Regions from separate parts of the Paenibacillus sp. FSL L8-0663 genome, predicted to be linked through region 2. Evidence: riboswitches for the same ligand, from Rfam matches in the RefSeq annotation. Region 2 holds a riboswitch; each other region holds the start of a gene.

Region 1 (3,804 bases), 4.0 Mb from region 2:
GGGAAAGCTCTTTTCTGCTGTAGCTACCGACCTTTTTGCCATAAATATGAACGTTGCCTGAAGTTGGCTGATCTACACCGGAAAGCAAATGCAGCAAGGTTGATTTTCCACTGCCGTTTGGACCAATGATCCCCCACCAAGTTCCTTCGGCGACGCTCCAGCTTATATTCTTTAACGCATGGAACTTTCCATAGGCACGTGTCAGACCCACTACCTCTAATGCCCGATTACGCACCTTCTGTGATTCACTTTGTTCTGTCACAGTAGTTCCCCCCTGCGCAGCTTCTTGTTCCGGTACAGGAGATATGCGAAGAACGGTGCCCCAACAAAGGCCGTCATTACGCCCAGAGGAATTTCTGTGGGGGCTAACAACGTGCGAGCCGCCGTATCTGCCCAAGCCATAAAAATAGCTCCACCGAGCGCAGATAATGGAACAATCATCCGGTAATCAGGACCTGTCACCAGACGAATGATATGCGGTACAACGAGTCCCACAAAGCCAATCACACCACATACCGAGACAGCGGCTGCTGTCAGCAGCGTGGAAATAATCAGAACAGATAGCTTCGTCGCATCTACATGAACTCCCATGTGCGCCGCCTGACGTTCACCCAAAGCCAAAATATTCAGCACACGTGCCCGGTTCCATAGAAATACCAGCCCTATGACCACATAAGGTAAAAGGATTCCTGTATATGACCAACCGCGCAGACTAAGACTTCCCATCGTCCAGTACAATATTTCATTGACCGTCTCCTTCGACATGGCTGTCAGAAAGGAAACAACCGCTCCCAGAAAGGATTGCATCACCACACCCGACAAAATGAGACTTTGTGTCGGAATTTTCCCACCTTCCCGTGCCAACGTCAGCACCATCCACAGCGTAAGCATTCCGGTCGTAAATGCCACTAGCGGCAGCGTCCATATGCCAACAAATGAAAATTGAAGGCCCCAATAAATCAGTACTGCCGCTCCTACCGAAGCCCCCGAGGATACCCCCAGTGTATACGGATCAGCCAAAGGATTACGCAGCACACCCTGAAATCCGGCTCCCGCCAGCGCCAGCGCTGCTCCTACCAACATTCCCAGTAACACTCGTGGCAATCTGACCTTCAAAATAATCTGCTCTGAGGATGTATTCCAATCCGGTGTAAACGTATCGCCTAACCACGGTAGGTGGTTAACCAGAATGCCCGTGATTTGGCTGACCGGAAGCTTGGCCGAGCCGATGCCAAGACAGAGCAGCAGCGTCAGCAACAGCAGGACAAGACCTGTCCCTCCAAAGCCGATCAGTTTACGGTTCATTTGAAAATTTCAGGATACACGCCCTTGGCCACTTCCTTGAGACCTTCCGTTACGCGTGGACCCGGACGACTGATCAAATTATCATCCACGGCAAATACCCGGTTGTGGCGAACAGCCGATATTTGATCCCATCCACTGCGAGCTTTAATGATATCACCGAGCGTCTGGCCCGTTTTGTCGTCCTTGACACTTTTGCTGTACAAAATCACGTCAGGGTTCGCAGCAATAATATTTTCCTCACTGATTTGGTACCACCCCTTCTGCGTGGCACCTACATTTTCGCCGCCCGCCAACGTAATCAGCTCGTCCATAAACTCGCCTTTACCCACTGTCCAGCCTGGTGAAAACTCGACGTATACCCGCAGCTTCTGCCCTTTACCGATATTTTTAATTCCTTCTTTTACTTCTGCTACATCTGCTCTCATCTTGTCAGTCACCGCTCTTGCTTCTCTCTGATGATCGGTGATTTTCCCATACAATTCGATGTTAGCCATGACATCTTCCACTGTCTTCGGTTCCGTTTTAAAAATCATAATTCCCATGTCGCGCAGCTTGGTCGTAGCCTGTTCACTAAGTGATATCCCTGCAAAAACGACTTCCGGGTTCGCAGCAATGATCGCCTCTTCGTTCGGTTTCATAATACCGCCCACTTTAGGCTTTTTCGTAGCTGCTTCCGGGTAATCAGAGTAGTCGGAGACGCCGACAATTTCCTTATCCAGCCCAATGGCGAACAACGCCTCGGTTTCTGCCGGGGAGACGGAAACGATTTTATCCGGCGCTTTTTTGAATGTAAATTCCTGTCCTGTTGCATCTTTAACTGTGAGCGGGTAAACCGTTTTGCCCGGAGGCTCTTGTGCGTTTACTGCCTGTCCCGGCTGCTGTGAAGAAGCCTGACCCTCTTTATTTTCTGCATTTTTTCCATTAGCGCCACATGCACTCAGCACAACTGCCAAAATCAGAGCCAATAGACCTGTTGTCCACACCTTTATTTTTTTTCCTGCCATGATTTGCACCCCTTCATAAATAAATCGTTAAGAGCGTTACTTGAACATCATCAGATATCTTCTAAATCTAGCCTTCTTTTCCTATCAAAAACCCCCGCATCCTCATATCAGGACACAGGGGTCACGTTAGCGCAGATCGTGCGCAGGCGGCAGCTTCTTTCCGCATGGACAGTCACTGCGAACACGTCATCCTTTCCTCGAAGGATTATGGTGACAGGCGGACGGGCAGGTATCCTGACTTATGGTAAAATACATGTCCTGAAATTCTTTCATATGCTTAGTAACATATAAAGAGGACTAACGGGCATGTTTCCATTTACAGTGGCGGGACCGCGCCGGATTCACACCGACTTCCCTTTTAACAGCGCAGGGAGGGAAACCATAGTTTCATCACGCTGCGCCGACCTCGTCTGCTGGATATTTGATGTAGTGGTAGTCAAGCCGTTCTTTTACTTGATGATTATAGGTTAAAATGAGGCGGCTTACAACCCAAACAGCCTCTTTATCCGCTGGTGTCTAACCTAATGAGGAAGCATTTCCGCTATGTAATTGTGCGGTCCTGCCAGCCTCAATCGAATCCTAAATGCTTCTCCCGGCCTCGGATTCAGACTCCAAAAATCATGGCCCGGTATCAGCATGCAAGCAAGCTGACGAATTACGCCACCATGCGTAACGACCAAAACAGAGGGCGGCGCAGCAGTCAAATCCATGGGTTGAACTTCCATAGCAACACGCCATTCATACAGAGAGTCAAGAAATTTCCGCAGACGATTTACAAAATCTGTCCAAGATTCTCCTCCAGGTGGGGTGATCCGTTGCGGCTCATCAATCCAAGCCCGATACAACGACACATCCTTGAGCATGTCATACGTTTTTCCATCCCACTCGCCAAAATGAAGCTCTCGCAGACATGGTTCCATCATAGGAGACATAGTAGATAGGGAAATTCCAGACGCCAATTCTGATTCCGGCACAATGATCTGCAAGGTCTGGCGACATCGCATTAAGTCGCTGCAATAGATTCGAGCAAAGGACTGACCTTGCAATTTTTCCTGCAAAGGCTTTAATTCCTGCTCTGCCCCCGGTAGCAAACCTAAGTCGGAGTGTCCCAGATATCGACGTTCCTTGTTCCATAAGGTTGTGCCGTGACGAACTAACACGAGCTCCATATCCCAATGCAGATCTTCTTTAGCATCATACGGCACCTTATCCTCCTGTGAGTTCGGTCTTTGTGCGTATTCTACTGTCCTTTTTGCTGCTATATCTTGTTTCAAGAAATGTCACTTCCTGCTCGATCATTATTCAGTGTGTCACTCCTCACCCTCACCGCACCCATCCCAAGGCAAAACAACCTGCGGCTCCTAACAAACACAATCCTACAAACATACTGGACACGGCGAACATCAGCTGGATCGTATGCCGTATATCTTTCGACTCTAGCGGTCGTATCCAATCCCCCATGTATGCACGAAAGGAGCGCACGCCATGATACACA
Region 2 (3,804 bases):
TCAGCTTCCTCCTTAACGCAAACGTAGCCTCGGATCTATCGCCGTCTGGACCACATCCACCAAACACTGAACTCCTACAATTAAAAATACGGCGAAAATAACATACCCCTGAATCACCGGATAATCTCGCTGTGTAATCGCATCTATAAAATACTTGCCCAACCCCGGCCATGAAAAAATGGTCTCTACAATCACATTACCTGCCAGCATAAATGATAGATTGGTACCTAGCAGTGTAATTATAGGCAGAACCGCATGCCTAAATATCTCAAAAAACAGGATATGCAAACGTGAAAAGCCTCGAGCCTTCGCTGCTTTCACAAAATTCCGGTCACCCAGCTCCAGCATTTGAGCGCGCAGTACGCGTGCTTGCACAGCTCCCAAACCTGCGCCAAGAGTCAGCGCTGGGAGCACTAGATGTGTCCAGTCCTCCCTTCCCATGGATGGGAGCCAGCCCAAGCGAACGGAGAATAGATAGATCAACAGAAAACCAAACCAAAAAGAGGGGATCGACGATCCCAGCAGGGCGAACAGCCTGCCCAGACGATCCAGTGGGCCGCTGATTTTTAGCGAGGCAGCTAGCCCCAGCCCCAGCGTAAGCACCGTCATGACGGCGAAGCCCGCAGCAGCTAGCTCCACAGTAGCAGGAAGTCTGTTCCACAGTTCGGCTAGCACCGACTCCTTGGATACATACGAAGTGCCCCAATGCCCTGTGAACACATCCCGCAGCCAGTTCACATATTGAATATGAAGCGGTTCGTTTAAGCCCAGTTCCTTTCGTAGCGTCGTCAACGCCTCCTCAGAGGCAGGGATATTATGCGCGGTGAGCAAAATGGTAGCAGGGTCTCCAGGGGCCAGCCGCATCAGTACAAAAGTCAGCGTGGACACCACGAATACAATGATAAGCAGCTGCGCCACACGTTCCAGTATAAAACGAATCATAGGATACGCAGCTCGTTATTCCGCAATATCGGATTGCGCTGTAATGTAGTAATACTCGATCGGATGCGGTGTAAACCCCCCCACCCCTTTTTTCACGCCAAACACATTATCAGGATGCACAATGAACGACTGTGGCAAATCCGTATTGATGATATCCAGCGCTTGTAGTGTCATGGCATTACGCTGCGCTGTATCCTTCGCCAGCTTCAAGCTGTTCAGAATACTCTCTAGCGGTTTGGAACTATAACGGCTTACATTGGCTTCGCTTTTCGAAGAATAAAACATGTCCATAAAATATTGCGGCTCTCCTGTATGAGCAGTAAGCATACTGTACATAGCAAAATCCCAATCGTTTTTGGTCAACGCCTCGTCGATATTTTCCACCTTGCGAATCTTGACCTGGATTCCCTCTTTCAGCAATTGGCTTTGGATGACCTCAGCCATAACAGAGAGCTCCGGACGCTGAGGGAAAGTCAGCAGCGTAACCTCGAACGGCTTGCCTTGCTTAGTCCATGTCCCTTGGGCGTCCTTCTGCCAGCCATCCTTCGTCAACAGTTGCTCTGCCGTTCCGTCCAGCGCTTTACGCTCAACTTTACCGAAGGGAAGAATGCTCGGGAACGGGCTGCTTGCCTCCGTACCGAAGTCCCTCATGACGGCGCTCACAATCGATGCGCGTGGAATCAGGCTGTCCACCACCTTACGGTTCGCCACATCCTTGAATACTGGCGATTCCATATTGTACACGATCATATGGGTGCGCAAGGACGGAGCTGACAGCACTTGCAGCTTGCCGTTCTTTTTCAGTACCTCTGCGTTATCAACCGGAATATCCGTCGCTACGTCCACCTCGCCGGATTGCAGCGCCATCAGGCGCGAATTCCCGTCCGTAATGAACTTCATCGTCGCTTCAGCCAGTCGTGCCTTCTCGCCCCAATATCCGTCATAACGCTCCACGACCAACGATTGGTCCTTGTTGAACGCTTTGATTTTAAAGGCGCCTGTCATCGCTGGGTAACTCTGTTCATCTTTCATCGATGCCACATCCAGTACAATCGTCGATGGATCAGCTAGATTAGACACCAACGCCGCATTCGGCTGGTTTGTCGTGATCTTCAAGGCCAGCGGGCCGCTTACATCAATGGACTTCACATTCAGTAAATCCTTCGCCAGATGGCTTTTCTCAATAGAGCGTAACAAAGACGCTTTTACACTTGCTGCACCCATACTTTTTCCATTATGAAAAGTGACTTTATCCTGCAAGCTGAACGTCCAAACTGTAGGGCTATCCTGCTTCCACTCCTTTGCCAGCCAAGCCACAGGCTCCAGCTTTTCATTCAAACGTACCAGTGTCTCACCTGCACCGGATCGCATCACATCCCAGCTATTATCTCCATGCGGGTCAACGCCTGACGGTTTCCATGTATACGCCATTACCAGCTTTTTATCTGTCGCTGTTTGTTGTGCTGACGCGTTTTCACCCTTGCCGGAGCTATCCGACGTCCTATTGCTGGCACATCCCGAAAGAGCCATAACTGCCAGCAGCAGCATCACCCCTGTACATATCAACCATGAACGCCTACTACGACTGCTTATCATTCGATGAATCCCCCTCTATCTTGTAAAATCGCATAAACCTAACGCAAAACGCGAAAAAAGCATTCCAGACCACTTAATTAGCAGTCAGAAATGCCTTCAATATAAAATGTCAGAACTCACCTCGAAGCCAACTCCAAAAACATAGAAGGGATCAGATCGGTTTCAGACATTCCGTATGCAGCACGCCTAACCACCTCCCCAGCATCCCGTGGGTCTGACAGTGATGTCAAAACAGGCAGGTCTCCTGACTCCAGGCGTATCTTTCAGGCCTTCCCGGTTCTTCACAATTCCAGTGGCTGTTCTGAAAGCTCCAGCAGTATCCTGCTGATGCCTGTATACAGTGGCGGGCCCGTGTCGGAATCAACCGAACTTCCCTTTTAAGTGAACATGCTCAACAACTATGTACATCGTCTCTACGAAACCCCATACATAGAGTTGTCCGGCTCACACCTGTTTTCTTCCTTTATTTCTTTTCATTACGATCTTATTTTGTTGTCACAGGCTTGTCAATAAAGGCTGCACAATAATTTAAATTTGAACGATAAGGTAGAAACAAGACATAACCTCCAATTGCGTGCACGCAATTGAAGTGTTAAAATTAGGTATAGAGTAAACCACCGTGTCCGTATACTAAAAAGAGTCTTCGCCGCGCCAACGGCAAAGACTCTTAGGACTTGAAAGGCTGTGGATCACCACCACGGCGCGCTGCATAACTAAATGTCAATGCAAACGAAACCCACCGTTAGGGGCCAACCTAATTACGCGGTGGGTTTTCGCTTGTTCCGAAATTTTCGACGTAGCCAGCGATAAAGTTTACGAATACTAAACGCCAGGCTTAGTAACGTAACCATCCAACGCAACACATCGTAGCACGACACAAGGTTGACCATCGGCTTCACCCCCTTTCGGGAAGCTGCACCGTGGTCCGAAAACATCCACCACTATTCAAAATCCATAAGGTAAATTATACCATGATATCGCCCGCTGCTCTAGCAAATTCTTCTAGTAAGTAAACTGGAAAACGCACCAAATTAGAGCTACCCATTTCATTCCGCAGTTTATCTATATATCCCCAGACAGCAAGGGGATCTACTATCTGGATAACCCCATGCCAAACAGCCGGAAAAGAGGCATACGTCCTCTCTCCGGCTATCTTTATTTATTTCTAATCATCAAACCTCCTGTGGAACCTCCTGAACCGTCACGCTTTTGACCGATTCCCCTTGTTTTCTCGTCAAAACGATGTTCAAGACAATCGCTGTAATC
Region 3 (3,804 bases), 210 kb from region 2:
GGCATTGAGTATGGTATTTGCACAGGCAAACGCCTGACACCTGACCGTGATCGCTTTGATGCGAGACTAGAAGAAGTTATGCGCATTGCGGTGGATGGCTTAATCCATCGCTATCAAATCCAGACCAGCCAGCCGGCCAAAGCCTCGGACTTTATGATGCGCGAAGGGGTATGGGAAGGTGGAGAACAACTAGAGCCAGATGATAAGGTGGGAAGCATACTAAAACACGGTACGCTTTCGATCGGATTCATCGGACTGGCTGAGTGCATGAAGGCACTATACGGGAAACACCACGGGGAGGATGATTTCGTATACCGCGAGGCACAGCGAATCATCACTTCTATGCGCGTGTATTGCGATCGAATGAGTGAATATCACAATTTGAATATTACATTGTTCGCTACGCCTGCCGAAGGTCTGTCGGGCAAGTTCACCTTGCTGGATCAACGTGATTTCGGGATTATTCCTGAGGTGAATGATCGAGAATATTACACGAATTCTTTTCATATTCCCGTGTATTACACGCTCCCGGCTGCTCGTAAAATCAGCTTGGAAGCTCCGTTCCATAACCTATGCAACGCTGGTGCGATATCATACATTGAGCTGGACGGTAATGCGCGGAATAACCCGGATGCGTTTCTTAAAATTGTTCAATACGCGCTGCATCAGAATATCGGCTACTTCTCCATCAACCATCCGGTGGATCGTTGTACGGAATGCGGTTATGAAGGGATTATCGGGACAAGCTGCCCCCAATGTGGCACAGATGAGGAGCACACACACTTTCAGCGCTTACGTCGGGTAACCGGATATCTGACAGGGGATTATACCGTTCGCTTTAATGCTGCAAAACAAGCAGAAGTTCGAGATCGGGTGAAACATAAGTGAATTTGTGTGGCTACATTCCGGAATCTCTGAACGAAGGATACGGCCTGCGCACCGTCGTGTTCATTAGCGGTTGCCGTCATGCCTGTCCCGGATGCTTTAATCCAGCGTCGTGGAGCTTCCGTGCAGGTGAGCCATTCACACCCCAACGACAACAGGAAGTCATTCGTGACATCATGGATAATCCGTTGTTGGATGGACTGACTCTCTGCGGGGGAGACCCGTTTTTCTCAGCAGCAGAATGCTCGCAATTTGTGCGTGACTTCCGTGCGGCCTGTCCCGACCGAACCGTGTGGGCTTACACTGGCTTTGTTTATGAAGATCTACTCACAGATCAGGAGCGACAAGAGCTAGCACTTTTGTGCGATGTGATTGTGGATGGTCGCTTTGTAGAACAGCAAAAGGACCTGACCCTTCCCTTCCGGGGCAGCCGCAATCAGCGTCTAGTAGATGTAAAAGCCAGCATTCAGGCAGGTTACACCGTTTCATTGACTTAAGGCGAAGGTTACTCGGCAAATGCTATATCTAATCTAGGACAAGTCTCCATCATGGATGAGGCTTGTCTTTTTTTTTGCATATCCCTAACAGATTCCATTGCAGTTTCTATTGCGCATCCTGCAAGTTTCACTTATGATGGTGAACAAGTATACGAGTGCATAATTATTCGTCATACCTTAACCGCATAGCTTGGAGATAGGTGTCTGTTCTATTCAGATCAGGCTTAAAAGGGAAGCCGGTGCAAATCCGGCACGGTCCCGCCACTGTAAACGGGGAACTTCCAGCTGTTCATACAACCACTGGTCCACAGACCGGGAAGGGATGCTGAGAGTCATGATCCGTAAGTCAGGAGACCTGCCTATTTTAACAACATCGCAAGTACCTACGGAAGATAGGGAGGTGTTAAGAGCAGTCGCCGTATTTTTGATTTTTTAATCACGGAGGCATTCTTTCCCCTACTTATTTTTAACTCTGGGGGGAAGAATGCCTTTTTTGGTACGTAAAAATAAAACAGCCACCCACTAGGAGGAAAAGTACATGTCCGTCATTGAATGGCCTGAATTGTCCGGCTTAATTAGCAGTAATCTGGGATATCCGCGTATCGGCGAAAACCGGGAATGGAAGAAAGCACTGGAACGCTTCTGGAACGGCAGTATTAGCGAAAGCGAACTGCAAACGGAGATGAAAAGATTACGGTTGGAGCATCTGAGCAAGCAGCGTGACAAGGGGATTGATCGCATTCCTGTCGGAGACTTCTCCTATTATGATCACATGCTGGATACATCTGTGATGTTTGGTCTAGTACCCGAACGGTTCAACCATCGTCCCGCAGGTCCGATTCCTCTGTCCGTGTATTTCGGGATCGCTCGTGGACAGAAGGGAGCAACCGCCAGTGAAATGACCAAATGGATGAACACCAATTATCACTACATCGTTCCCGAATTGGCAAACGCAGTCCCGGTGTTCACTGAAAATAAACCTTTACGGGCTTATCGTGAAGCAAAACAAGAGCTAGGCATTGATGGGAAACCGGTCCTCATCGGCCCCTATTCATTCGTTACCCTTTCCAAAGGCTATGATCGCAAGGAGCTTGCTTCTATTATAAGAACCTTCCTGCCTTTATACACCCGTGTCCTGTCTGAACTAGCAGCAGAAGGTGTTCAGTGGGTCCAAATCGATGAACCTGTCCTGACCACCTCATTCCCAGTAGAGGATTTGGACATTATTCAGGAAGTCTATGAAGCTTTGGCCCAAGCTGCGCCCTCTTTAAATATAATGCTGCAAACTTACTTTGGTAGCCTGGACCATTATGAGCGTCTGTCCGCACTTCCGGTACAGGGACTGGGTCTTGATTTTGTGTATGATGATGGCGAAAATCTCCAGCATATATTGCAGCATGGTTTCCCTAAAGGAAAAACGCTGGGCGCTGGGGTCATTGACGGGCGCAATATATGGCGCAGCGACCTTAACGCTGTGGCTACCCTGCTCGGTCAGTTAGCAGAACAGACCACTGCCGAGCAGCTTATCGTACAGCCATCATGCAGTCTGCTGCATGTGCCAGTCAGTCTGGAAGCAGAGCACAAGCTGGATCGAGAACTGGTGCAAGCGCTGGCTTTTGCCGATGAAAAGCTTGAGGAAATCGCCGTCCTGACGGCTGCACTTGGCAAACACGATCCATCCGCACTCACCAAGCTTGGACAAAGTGCAGATGCGGTAGCCCGTTTCAACAGCTCAGCGGCACGCGTACAAACAGCTGACGATCTGGCTGACTTGCTGGCAAAGGAGCCTCTAACACGCAGCGTTCCTTTCGCCGAGCGTCGTGAGATTCAGCAAAATAAGCTGAAGTTGCCTCCACTGCCTACGACGACCATTGGTAGCTTCCCGCAAACCGCCGAGATCCGCAAGGCCCGCCTGCACTATCGCAAAGGAGAATGGTCTGCCGAGCAATACCGGACGTTCATCCAACAGCAAATCAAGGAATGGATTGATATTCAGGAGGACATTGGCATTGACGTGCTTGTACACGGGGAATTTGAGCGGACCGATATGGTTGAATTTTTTGGCGAAAAGCTGAATGGCTTTGCTTTTACACAAAACGGATGGGTGCAGTCCTACGGCTCCCGCTGTGTCAAACCGCCGATTATATACGGAGACGTCTCCTTCGATCAGCCCATGACTGTGGAAGAAACGGCATTCGCTCAATCGTTAACTTCCAAGCCTGTTAAGGGAATGCTTACAGGCCCTGTGACCATTTTGAACTGGTCTTTTGAACGCAATGATATTCCGCGTAGCCAAGTTGCTTTACAATTGGCTCTGGCATTACGGGCAGAGGTAGAGGCACTGGAACAAGCGGGCATCAGCATGATTCAGGTCGATGAACCCGCAATTCGTGAAGGGCTTCCGCTGAAAAAAGAACAACAG
Region 4 (3,804 bases), 240 kb from region 2:
ACTCAAAAAGCGTGGCTTTACGCCAGCAGTACGAGACGAGGACGGAAGTTTGATCGGATTGACAGGAGCTTTCGCCCCATACGATCTGAAGGGGAAGGAAGTGCTGTTGCAGCTGCATGGCGATCCAGCCCCACGGTTGGTAAAATGGCTGGACGAGCAGGGGGCAGTGACCCGCCAGGTACTTCCTTATAAGCATATCCCACCCGAGGAAGCAAAATTGCAGGCGTTACTGGAGGATGTTATCCATCGTAATGTTGATGCCGTTACATTCACGAGTGGTCCGCAAATTCGATTTTTGGCCCAATATGCCAGAGAGCAAAATCGAATTGAGGATTTACTGGAAGCTTTTCGTGAGGATGTGATTGCTGTATCCGTAGGGAAGGTGACTGCACAGTCCATTGTGGAAGAAGGGATTGATCGAGTCGTGTTTCCAACCGAAGAGCGCATGGGCGCGATGATGGTGGAGCTGGGCAAATATTTTGAACATAACGATTCGGTGCATGGCTGTGGTCTGAAGATCATGAATGGTCATTGAAATGAGATCAAAATTATAAATGCAGATGCTAAAAAATGAACTTATATTTCGGGATACAGAGTAAAATAAAGATAAGGGCCTACGAGGTCTTTATCTTTTTTTGTTGGACATGCATCGACAAAGATTTTTGTTATAGCGAAAATGTTTATCTAATATAATGAATAAGTTTCGATGCTACTTAGGACAGGAGCTGAGACGTTAATGAATTCTATTTGCGTATTTGCCGGGTCCAGACCTGGACATTTATCGGTATATGTTGAGGCAGCAGGCAAACTGGGAGAAGCCATGGCTCGCCATCATATCCGTCTGATCTATGGCGGCTCTAGCAGGGGGCTAATGGGAGAGGTGGCAGATGGAATGCTGTCGGGTGACGGTCAGGTCACTGGCATTATGCCCACCCTGTTATTTGATGCAGAGATCATTCATCGGGGAGTTACCGAATTTATTGAGGTAGCAAGCATGCATGAGCGTAAAGCGGCAATGAGCGAGATGGCCGATGCTTTTATTGCCCTTCCGGGTGGTTTGGGAACCTTTGAAGAGCTGTTCGAGGTACTATGCTGGGCGCAAATCGGCATTCATCGCAAGCCCATTGGGCTGCTGAATGTGAATGGATATTTTGACCCGTTAGTAGAAATGGTGCGTCATAGTGTGCAAGAGGGGTTTACCGGGAGTGAGCATCCAGCGCTACTGAGCATCTCCGCAGACCCGGACGAATTGCTACATATGTTAAAAAATAAAGCACAGAACTTGAAATAAAGCTTTTTTCGTGCTTGCACAACTGATTGAGGCAAGGTTATGATAAGACCCATAATCAAATAGCGGACAGACAAGGTGCCTTTGCGGTTGAGCAAAGGGTAACAGGGAATCGGGTGCAAATCCCGAGCGGTCCCGCCACTGTAAGGAAGAGGATTTTTTTAATTGGTCACTCGTGAAAAACGGGGAAGACGAAAGAATCCGTTGATGCCAAGCCAGGAGACCTACCTTGATCTGTATGCACCGTTAACCTTCGCGGAGAGGATGGGTGTACGAAATCAGGAAATCAGGCACACGTTGCTTTTTCCATGTTGGCTAGAGGTTTGCGTGGATATGAACGTGCAGCAGCGTTTGAAGCGTAAACAGACAGATGGAAAACAACGGCAGGCTGGAGGAAGACAAATCGTGTCTTCTTACGCTGTTTGTTCGTCTGATGAGAGATACGTACATAGAAACCCCATCCGGGCAGGATGGGGTTTTTTTAAGTTACACGATGTGCATAAATCATTGAAATAGATAGGATAGCTGCCCTGAAAAGGATGAATAGGAGGAGTACGATGAGCCCATTAGGAAAATTGTTGGTGATTGGATTTGGACCAGGAGATATGGAACATATCACAAAACGGGCGCTGGATGCGCTGGACGAAAGTGAGGTCATTATCGGCTACAATACCTACGTTGATTTGATCCGTCCGCTGTTGAACGGACAGGAGATTGTACGCACAGGGATGACAGAGGAAGTGAGCCGTGCGCAGGAGGCGGTTCGCCAAGCAGAGATGGGCAAGAAGGTAGCTGTCATTTCCAGTGGAGATGCGGGAGTCTATGGTATGGCAGGGCTGGTGTACGAAGTGCTGATGCAAAAAGGCTGGCGACGCGAGGACGGGGTTGAGGTAGAAGTCGTACCGGGGATCTCGGCAATTCAGTCCTGTGCTTCGTTGCTGGGGGCGCCGGTTATGCATGATGCTTGCACGATCAGTCTGAGTGATCATCTGACCCCGTGGGAAACGATTGTGAAGCGTGTAGAAGCTGCGGCTTCAGCTGATTTTGTGATTGCATTATACAACCCGCGCAGTGGTCGGCGTACCCGCCAGATTGTGGAGACGCAGTCCATTTTGCTGCGTTACCGCGATCCGCAAACTCCGGTCGGGTTGGTGAAAAGTGCTTATCGTGAGCGTCAGCAAGTTATTGTAACGACGCTGGAAGATATGCTGAACCATGACATCGGGATGCTGACGACTGTAATCATCGGCAATTCCTCGACGACGGTGTATGACGGTTTGATCGTGACTCCGCGCGGATATCAGCGCAAATACACGTTGGATGCGACCGAGCAGGCGCTCAAGCCGCATCAGCGTCTCCGCACGGAAGCGGAGCCGTGGTCGCTGGGAGCGCAAGAGGGTACACCGCAGGCAGGAGCAGCCCCGACTACGCCCGCTGGACCCTCCGCGAGCGGCGCTGCGGTTGCGACGCAGGCACGCCCGCAAGCGATGGCTGCCGTGCAGGCAACGACTGCTGTGCAAACCGACGCAGCCACGGCATCGCTGGCGGCAGAGGCGCTAAGCCGCCTCGCTATCGGCGGTAAGCTGCCTGGCGAAGCCAACGCTCGCTGGAGCGGGCAAGCGCCTACCGCCAAGAGCACCGCCGGAACGTCGGCGGTGGCCGGAGCAGGGGCCGCGGCCGGGATGGCGACAGGCGGCTTTGGCAAGCCTGCGCTGTTTGAGGTGGGCGTTTCCCCGGGTGTGGGAAACAAGAAATTCACCGCTCGCCAGATGGCGCTGCTCGCCGAGGTAGCGGGTGATGATGGCGAGCTGGAATACACGCCAGATCATCAGATCGTGCTGCGCGTGCCGTGTGCAGATCCCGAGGAACTGGTCGGGCGGCTACGGGATGAACGATTCATTGTCATGCCGATTGGCGATGTGTTTAAGGTAAAGGCGTGCGACTTCTGCAATATGGAGAAGGATGACGCTGTGCCTGTGGCTGAGCATTTACAGGTTGTACTTGGTGGATTACAGGCACCCAAGGAAACGAGCATTGCTTTGAACGGATGCGGTATGGCCTGCTATGGAGCCGTACTAGAGGATATCGGAATCGTCTATCGCAAGGGTGGGTACGATCTCTTCCTCGGTGGCAAAAAATTCGGCCGCAATGCTCATGCCGCTCAGCCTGTAGCGGAAGGAATTCCGGGTGATCAGATTACGGACATCGTGGAGCATGTCATCGCTGAATATAAGGAAAAAGGACATCCGAATGAGCGCTTTCATAAATTTTTTAAGCGTGTAGGTGTCGTTGCGGGGTTCCGGCATGAAGATGCACCAGTAACGGTAGAAGTGAATGCGGTTTGTGGTGATTAATGGACTGAAGGCCTGATGAACGGGATACAAGCATATATATAAAATAGGGCGTCATGCAGGCTATCCCTATTAAAGAGGAGGAAACAACAGCAGTGGATGCAATATTGTTGGTTGGACATGGAAGTCGGGACCCGGAGGGGAACCAGGAACTGCTGGAATTTG

Evidence for each region. Region 2 has a riboswitch for cobalamin ahead of MKY75_RS24380 (ABC transporter substrate-binding protein). Riboswitches for the same ligand answer to the same signal wherever they lie in the genome.
Region 1: it holds a riboswitch for cobalamin, as region 2 does, so the genes downstream of both, MKY75_RS06685 (ABC transporter substrate-binding protein) here and MKY75_RS24380 (ABC transporter substrate-binding protein) in region 2, are expected to answer to the same signal.
Region 3: it holds a riboswitch for cobalamin, as region 2 does, so the genes downstream of both, metE (5-methyltetrahydropteroyltriglutamate--homocysteine S-methyltransferase) here and MKY75_RS24380 (ABC transporter substrate-binding protein) in region 2, are expected to answer to the same signal.
Region 4: it holds a riboswitch for cobalamin, as region 2 does, so the genes downstream of both, cobJ (precorrin-3B C(17)-methyltransferase) here and MKY75_RS24380 (ABC transporter substrate-binding protein) in region 2, are expected to answer to the same signal.

The regions. Positions count from the first base shown of each region.
Region 1 is NZ_JBBOYM010000001.1:1,478,276-1,482,079, reverse strand. Features, by position in the region: gene MKY75_RS06695 (ABC transporter ATP-binding protein) at 1-262, opposite strand, end outside; gene MKY75_RS06690 (FecCD family ABC transporter permease) at 259-1,305, opposite strand; gene MKY75_RS06685 (ABC transporter substrate-binding protein) at 1,302-2,309, opposite strand; cobalamin riboswitch at 2,517-2,708, opposite strand; gene MKY75_RS06680 (histidine phosphatase family protein) at 2,831-3,583, opposite strand; gene cbiB (adenosylcobinamide-phosphate synthase CbiB) at 3,633-3,804, opposite strand, start outside.
Region 2 is NZ_JBBOYM010000001.1:5,497,809-5,501,612, forward strand. Features, by position in the region: gene nikB (nickel ABC transporter permease) at 13-942, opposite strand; gene MKY75_RS24380 (ABC transporter substrate-binding protein) at 958-2,538, opposite strand; cobalamin riboswitch at 2,756-2,953, opposite strand; gene MKY75_RS24385 (nucleobase:cation symporter-2 family protein) at 3,711-3,804, opposite strand, start outside.
Region 3 is NZ_JBBOYM010000001.1:5,283,774-5,287,577, forward strand. Features, by position in the region: gene MKY75_RS23400 (anaerobic ribonucleoside triphosphate reductase) at 1-888, shown strand, start outside; gene nrdG (anaerobic ribonucleoside-triphosphate reductase activating protein) at 885-1,382, shown strand; cobalamin riboswitch at 1,564-1,759, shown strand; gene metE (5-methyltetrahydropteroyltriglutamate--homocysteine S-methyltransferase) at 1,921-3,804, shown strand, end outside.
Region 4 is NZ_JBBOYM010000001.1:5,254,956-5,258,759, reverse strand. Features, by position in the region: gene MKY75_RS23280 (uroporphyrinogen-III synthase) at 1-535, shown strand, start outside; gene MKY75_RS23275 (LOG family protein) at 737-1,291, shown strand; cobalamin riboswitch at 1,349-1,534, shown strand; gene cobJ (precorrin-3B C(17)-methyltransferase) at 1,846-3,642, shown strand; gene MKY75_RS23265 (sirohydrochlorin chelatase) at 3,735-3,804, shown strand, end outside.